One region of the Pediococcus sp. M21F004 genome, then DNA from elsewhere that is predicted to be linked to it. Evidence: predicted binding sites of a transcription regulator. Region 1 holds the regulator's gene; the other holds the start of a gene.
What was found. The regulator LexA, encoded in region 1, represses DNA repair genes until DNA is damaged. The targets are predictions, from matches to a motif close to CNAACANNTGTTNG.
Positions count from the first base shown of each region.

Region 1 (4,221 bases):
CCAGCACAAACTAAAATAAGTAAAATTGGTGAAATTAAATTTTCGCCATTTTGAATGACCATTGAAAGTCTAAGAATGGATAAAATGAGTGCAAAAATTGCCATGATGAACAAAAATAACATAATTATTCCCCTTGTATGGATGTTTTCTTATATTATCGCGCAAAAAAACTGAAAGTACAATCGAGAAAATACGTTATGACGAAGGTTATAGATTGTATTATGAGTATTCTTATTGTTATTATATAGTTAAACTAATGATTGGCGGTGATTAAATGCTGTCTGAACTCAAGATTGGAATGTTGATAAAATGTGTGAATTGTGATGATTTAGATTATCCTTTTGTTGGCAAAATAATAAACATATTAAGCACTAAGCTCGTAGTTGAAATTTTACAAATTGATCGTCGTGACCGTTACAAAGCGACATTAATTCAGTATAATACGGTTGTAGAAGTAAAGGATTGTAAGCATGTTCAAATTGTCCGAGTAGAATTAGATGAGGAAAAGCAGCAGTGAAATGAAGGTTTAAATGATGAAAATTATTGTGGCACCAGATTCTTTTAAAAATAGTATGACGGCTAAACTGGCAACTAAACAGATTGTGGCTGGGTTGAAACAAGCCAAGCAGCAAATTGACATTGTGTCCTTGCCCATGGCAGATGGTGGGGAAGGCACAATGTCAGTGCTTATGGACCACTTGAAGGGAGAACTATATTCTCGTGAAGTTTTGGACGCAATAGGTCGTCCTATTCAAGCCCAATTTGGAATCACAAATAGTGGTGTGGCTGTGATTGATATGGCATCGGCGAGTGGAATTGAACATTTGAATAGTTCTGAGCTTAACCCATTTAGCGCCACAACTTATGGAACTGGGCAACTCATTAAAGCCTGTCTTACTTATCACCCCAAAAAGATTTATTTAGGGGTCGGCGGCAGTGCCACAAATGATGGTGGTGCAGGTGTTGCTATGGCACTTGGGTACCAGTTGTTGAACAAATTTGGAGAACCAATTCCTCTAGGAAATATCGGCTTGGGTGAACTTAAAACGATTGTGACACCTGAAAAAGACGTCCTATCAGTACCGGTAACTGTTTTAAATGATGTGGCGAATTCTCTTTTAGGTCCAGAGGGCGCAACTAATATATTTGGAACACAAAAAGGAGCTTCATCAGATGATAAAAAAATCCTTGAAGAAAATCTCCACCACTTTTCCTTAATAGTTCAGCAAGATTTGAATCTAGATTTTGCAGACGATTGGGGAACTGGTGGTGCAGGTGGTTTGAGCTATGGCTTGAAAACATTTTTTAGCGCACAGCTGACATCCGGTATTAAAACAATCTTGGAATTACTAGATTTCAAAAAAGATTGTGAAGACGCAGATTTTATAATTACCGGGGAAGGGTCATTTGATACGCAGTCAAAAAATGGAAAAGTTCCATTTGGAATTGCTGAAATGGCTTTGCAAATAAATCCTAAGTGTCAGGTAATTATTTTAGCAGGGAAAGTTTCCTCGAATTTAGGTGACTTACCTAAAAATATCACACTGGTTAAAAATATAAATGACGGTCAAAAGTTGGTTGATCAGACGTTAAGTAGGGGACCTGAAAACATTCGTCAGGCAAGTGAATGGTTAGCTAAAAACTTTCTCTTTTGATCTAAATTAAATGGGCTTCAATAAAGATAGAAAAAACTAACTTTATTGAAGCCCATTATTTATTTTAATAAATTTGATCTCTGTATAAGCCAACGACGCGACCAAGAATACTGACGTTATCTAAAATAATTGGTGCCATCGTATCATTTTCAGGTTGTAAACGAATATGATCTGATTCTTTAAAGAATCGTTTGCAAGTGGCTTCATTTTCTTCAGTCATTGCAATCACAATGTCGCCATTATCTGCAGAAGTTTGTTTGCGCACAATTACTTGGTCACCATTTAGAATACCAGCCTGAATCATACTTTCACCACGGATATTTAGCATGAACAAGTCCCCGTCCTCATGCTCAAATTCTGGTGGTAAGGGAAAAAAGTCAGTGGCTTCTTCAACTGCTAAGATAGGTTCTCCGGCAGTGACAGTTCCTAATACTGGGATTTTGTTAGGTGTTACACTAACGCCCAGTTCTTCTAAACCAGCAGGTGTAATTTCTAAAGCCCGTGGTTTTGTAGGATCCTTTTGTAGAAGCCCTTTTTTTTGCAATCTTTCAATATGGCCATGTACAGTAGAAGTAGAGGATAAGGAAACAGCTTCGCCAATTTCTCGGACGGTCGGAGGATATCCTTTTTCGTTTACTTTATCATATATGAACCGAAGCACAGCAAATTGCTTGCTTTCAGATGTTTTTGACATTGTGAGCACCTCGCGTTTTCTTGCTTTCATTTTACCATATGTAAATTTAGTATTCAAACAAACGTTCGGGTTTGTTTTTTTGAAAAAAAGTCATTAACAGTGTAGAATTATGTATAAAGAAATCGGGAGTGATTAAATTGACTAAATCAGATGAAGAATTTCAGAAGTTAATCAAACGGATTAATGAACTAGCACATAAAGCAAAAAGTGACGGATTAACAGATTTGGAAATTATTGAGCGAAAAGATCTGCGTCAAAGGTATTTAAAACGGTTTAGAGAAGGCTTTAAGAGCCAAGTTGAAATGATGCAGGTTTTTGACAAGAGCGGTAAGGAAGTTACACCCGAAAAGGTGAAAGAAGTTCAACGTAAAAAGGGTCTTCGTGATGATTAAAATTTATCATTTAGTTTTGTAATAATCATTTAATCTTTTCTTATTTAAATTTAATGATAGAATAAGAGGTACTGATAGATAAATCAGATCGACCTCTTTTATTTTACGAAGTTTTTGTGTACTATAGAGTAGTATACATAATTGATAGGAGGTTAGGACATTGTCAACAGGAATTTGGATTTTAATCGTCGTTATTGCGGTATTAGTCGGAGCAGTAGGTGGTTTCTTTGCTGCTCGTAAATATATGGAAAGCTATCTTAAGAATAATCCTCCAATCAATGAAGATATGTTACGAACTATGATGTTGCAAATGGGACAAAAACCATCACAAAAGAAGTTACATCAAATGATGACTTCTATGCAGAACCAATCTAAACATCAAAAATAGTTTTAGACAGATTTTATGAATGATAAAGGACAAAGATTATTTTTTGTCCTTTTTTTGTTGCCAAAAAATGCGCAGATTTTATAATCAAGTTAGCCACCTTGTAAAAATGGTCAAATAAAAAGACGCCAAGACGAAAAAATCAGGTATCATTGAAGTTCCTACACTAAACAATGAAAGAGGTTTTCGTCTTGGCGCAAGAACAGCTTACCATATCTCACTCAAAGGGTCATCATTTAACACCAATTGAACGTGGAAAAATTGCGGGATTGCTTGCTGCAGGCAAATCTGCTCGTCAAATTGCGACGGAACTTGGTGTTTGCCATCAAACTATCAATAACGAACTCAAACGTGGCTGTGTTCAACAGGTAAAGAAGATTAATGGTAAAGAACAGTACTTCAATATCTATGCTCCTGATACAGCTCAAATTCGTTATGAAATGAATCGTCAGCACTGTCATCGACCATTAAAATTCAAACACATTACTAATTTTTTGGCCTACTTTGATGATCATTTCCATCAAGATCATTGGTCACCTGATGCAGCAGTTGGCTTCGCCCACAAACATCATTTATTTAAGCGTACAGAGATGGTCTGCACTAAGACCCTCTATAACTATATTGATGCGCAATTATTAGAAATCCGCAATCTTGATTTGCTTGAGAAAACCAGACGGCGTACGAAACATCACTGGTCGCATAAACATCGACGTTTGATTGGTAAAAGTATTGAAGAACGACCTAAGCGTGTCGACAAGCGCAATGAATTTGGCCACTTTGAAATTGATACCGTGGTTGGTAAACGTAGTGGCCATGAAAGTGTCCTATTGACCTTCACTGAACGTAAAACTCGTTTTGACTTTATTCGTTTGATTGAAGGCAAAGATGCTGACTCCGTAGCCTATGCCATTAAAGGGATTTGTGCTGAATTTGGTGATCTGATCAAATCCGTTACCGCTGACAATGGAACGGAGTTCACAACCTTGGAAGAAGCTTTAACTGGCATTGCTGATATCTATTATGCCCATCCGTATAGTTCTTCTGAACGAGGAACCAATGAAACTCATAACCGCATGATTAGACGTTATTTACCTA
Region 1 covers NZ_CP177314.1:293,172-297,392, forward strand. The annotation lists gene ACLHK8_RS01615 (hypothetical protein) at 1-122, opposite strand, end outside; gene ACLHK8_RS01620 (hypothetical protein) at 275-517, shown strand; gene ACLHK8_RS01625 (glycerate kinase) at 531-1,655, shown strand; gene lexA (transcriptional repressor LexA) at 1,720-2,349, opposite strand; gene ACLHK8_RS01635 (DUF896 domain-containing protein) at 2,487-2,741, shown strand; gene ACLHK8_RS01640 (YneF family protein) at 2,902-3,129, shown strand; gene ACLHK8_RS01645 (IS30 family transposase) at 3,300-4,221, shown strand, end outside.

Region 2 (4,221 bases), 340 kb from region 1:
GCAGCCTTCGCATTTAAAGTCAGCTCATGTTTAAATTGATGGTAAAGATCAAAAATCATTTCTGAACTGCTTGAAGCACTTGGAACCACCCAAGCCAAATCACCATATGGATCATCATTGGGATGATGGTCAATTTTAATTAATTCCTGCCCATTGGTATACCGATTATCATCAACCCGTGGTGGATTAGCAGTATCTGTGACGATTACTAAAGCATCATCATAATCATCATCGTCGGCCGTATCCATCTCACCAATCCATGATAAGCCACCTACTTGTTTTCCAACTGCTAAAACAGTCTTCATTGGAAAAGAAGCATGAATAATTTCTGCCAAACCAATTTGAGAACCAATTGCATCTGGATCTGGCCGTTGATGGCGATGAATAATAATGCGTTGATGTTTTTTTATTTGTTCAAATATTTCCTGTTGCAGAGTCATAATTTCTTCTTTCTATCCTTGACTAGTTTTTTGAGATTTGCCAAGTTTTCACTTCTTCCCAGTATACTAGCTTTTGCGGTTAAACACAAAGCCGAAAATCAATCTGATTTAAATAACGGTAAAGTAATGTTTTCAAAATTTATACTAGCCAAATTTGTCATTGTTATACCCAACAATCTGATTCCTCGCTGACTGTCACCAAACTCCTCAAAAAGCTGACGTGCGTAAAATAGATACGCTTCCTCACTATTCTCAATAAATTCCGTCAAAGTCTGTCGCTTAGTGATGGTCTCAAAATCCGCATAGCGCAACTTGAGAACTAAGGTTTTACCGTGCTTTTGCCTTTTTTTCATTGCAATGGCGACGTTTCTTGCCAAATTACTAAGTTCATTTTCTACCTCATTATCCGTTGTTAAATTCGGATTATAGGTACTTTCCTTACCGATCGATTTTCGTTCCCGTAAATATTCAATTGGGCGGTCATCAGAACCTCGCACGTGGTGATATAACGCATCCCCGAATCTTCCAAAATTATGAATCAAATATAATTCACTTTTTTGATACAGGTCTTTACCGTTGAAGATTTTCAATTCATGCATTTTGGGGACCGTTTTTTTACCAACCCCACGGAACTTTTCAATTGGTAACTTATCTAGAAACTCTCGGACATCTTCTGGTAAGACGACTGCAACGCCGACCGGTTTCTGATATTCAGAAGCCAGCTTAGCAAGAAACTTGTTGTACGAAATTCCCGTTGAGCAAGTCAGTTTAGTCTTGGCAAAAATTTCGCTTTGAATCTGATGAGCAACTTCCACTGCACTCTCAATATCCTTCTTATTATCCGTTACGTCTAGATAAGCTTCATCGAAGGCAATCGGTTCAATCTTGTCAGTATATTCATGAAAGATTTCATGGATTTGATCAGAGACGGCCCGATATAATGTGAAATTGGGAGTTTGAAAAACTGCTTTTGGACATAATTCCAACGCTTTTTGAGCACTCATTGCGGAATGAACACCTGATTGCCGCGCTAAATAATTTGCCGTTGCAACTACCCCTTTACCCCCAGTTTTACGAGGATCTCGAGCTATGATAAGTGGCTTTTTTCGAAGTTCTGGTTGTTCCCGTTCTTCTATTGAAGCATAAAAAGCATCCATATCAACATGAATGACTTTGCGAGAAGTATTAATATTAATGGGAAGAATTGCGTCGTTTTGAGCCATTTCATCACCTAATTTTAAGTCTTAACACTTTGCTTTTTCCTTAAACAATAAATTTGGTTTCTTATTTAGTTTAATCGAACGTACGTTTGAAAACAAGCTAAACAAAACAAAAAACGATCAATCAACTGCTTGTTGATTAATCGTTCCAATTTTTTAATGTTTGGTTGCACCAAAAATCCAGGTTCGATGATCTCGTGCCAATAATTCTTGCGAAGCCTTTGGTCCCATTGTGCCACTAATGTAATTAGGAAAATCAGCTTTTTGACTATCCCAATTTTGACGAACGACATCAACAATTCGCCAAGCTTGGGCAACTTCATGCCAATGAGCAAAATTAGTGCGATTACCATCTAAAGCATCGTGAATGAGTTTTTCATATGCTTCCGGTACCTTTGCTTTCTCAGCAGCTGTCTTATGATATTCCAAATGAATTGGCATTATCCCATAACCTTGATTACCATTTTTGACATTGAGATCAAGTTGATAGCCTTGGTCCGGTTCAACATAAAGCGTAAGAACGTTTTGGACAAGATTTGTATCTTGATCCCCCACAGCCTTAAAAATATTGTCAGTAGTGTCTTTGAAAACAATATTAATTTGTGTTAATTTTCGTGCAAGACGTTTCCCAGTTCTGATGTAAATTGGAACCCCAGATAAATCGCCATTAGTAGTTTCCAACTTCCCAGCCACAAATGTTTCAATCTGTGATTGTTCATCGGTTCCTTCTTCATGTCGGTAATCTGATTGTTCATGATCGGCATCTTCATCATACTGACCACGAACAAAGTTTTTTGAAGCCTCTTCTGGTGAATAAACCTTGATATTTTCCAAAGCTTCCACCTTTCGATCTCGTAACTCTTTAGCTGTGTATTCACTAGGCTTTTGCATAGTAAGTAATGAAATGATTTGCAGAATATGATTTTGTACCATATCTCGCAGTGCACCAGCCGTTTCATAATATCCAGCCCGTTCCTCAACACCTAACGATTCTGCCAATGTTATCTGAATATTATCAATATGTTCCTTATTCCAAAGCGATTCAATAATTGAATTTCCAAATCTCAGTGCTGCAATACTTTGAACAGCCTCTTTACCCAAATAATGATCAATTCGATAAATTTGATCTTCAGAAAATGCAGATGAGATGTCGTCATTAAGTTCTTTAGCCGTTTTAAAATCACGACCAAATGGTTTTTCAATGATCAAGCGATTATAGCCATGATCCGTAATTAACTTTTCAGACTTTAAATGACCTGCAATTGTTCCAAAAAATCTAGGAGCCATTGCTAAGTAATAAATTCGATTTCCATTGAGATCGTACTTCTCATCTAATTTGTCAGCCAATTTTCGTAGGGCCACATAATGTTCTGTATCATTGACATTATGAGATTGATAATAAAAGTGGCTGGCAAATTTTCGGGCAATCTCACTGTTTGTCCGTTCAGACTCATGCCCATCATCTGCGATGGCATTCATAACAACTTCATGATAATGATCATTGGTCCAAGGACGACGTGCCGTCCCGATCACAGCAAAATTATCTTTTAAATAGCCTTTTTCATACAAACGAAATAATGAAGGATATAATTTACGATAGGCTAAATCACCCGTTCCTCCAAAAATTATAAACAACGCTTGCTGTGTCATTTCATTTGCCTCTCTTTCACAATATGATTCCGCTTTAATTATGAAACTTTCGTTTTAAATACACAACTTTTTACACCTAAAAAAAAAGATTTGAAACAAATATGTCTCAATCCCTTTTAAATTAACTAATTATTCTTTATTTGCTGCTTCATCAGTTGACTTCTGAGCATCATCAGCGTCTGGAGCTTCTTTAACATCTGGTGTTGCTTCAGCTTCTGAAGTAGAAGTAGCTTCCTTGGCTGCTGGTTGCACAGCTTCAACATGATCTACACGCATAATAGCGCTACGGTCAAAAACCAAGTAAATGCCATCACAGTCTAAAGTAACTGTTTTTGCATCTTCATCAATTGAATCAACAACGCCATGTAAACGACCGATTGTGACAATTTTGTCACCAACTTGAAGTTTGCTCATCATATCTTGATGTTTTTGTTGTTGTTTCTTTTGTGGACGAATCATCATGAAATACATTAATCCAAAAATCAAAATAATGAAGACAATTGTACCTGCGCCTCCACCTAAACCTGCATTTGCTGCTAATAACAATATAAACACCTCATTTTCTTTATCTTAACTGTATCAAATATTAGCGTTTACTTCCAGTATATTTAAAAATTCTTTGCATCTTCTTTATTGTACCCATATTCTTCAAAAAAGTTTTCTCTGAATTCAAGCAAGTTATCATCCATAATCGCTTGGCGAACCTGTTTCATAAGGTGCACCAAAAAGTAAGTATTATGAATACTTGTCAACCGAATTCCAAATGATTCATTTGTTTTTATCAAATGACGGACGTAAGCACGCGTATAATTTTTGCAAGTATAACACTGACAGTTATCATCTAGCGGTGTGAAATCACGAGCATATATTGCATTTTTGACAACTAGTCGCCCATGCGAGGTCATACAGGT
Region 2 covers NZ_CP177314.1:2,043,228-2,047,448, reverse strand. The annotation lists gene ACLHK8_RS10175 (DHH family phosphoesterase) at 1-440, opposite strand, end outside; gene dinB (DNA polymerase IV) at 539-1,663, opposite strand; gene zwf (glucose-6-phosphate dehydrogenase) at 1,817-3,310, opposite strand; gene yajC (preprotein translocase subunit YajC) at 3,440-3,859, opposite strand; gene tgt (tRNA guanosine(34) transglycosylase Tgt) at 3,919-4,221, opposite strand, start outside.
Region 2: a site for LexA is predicted at 1,739-1,752, ahead of dinB (DNA polymerase IV). Genes of this name have one in related genera too.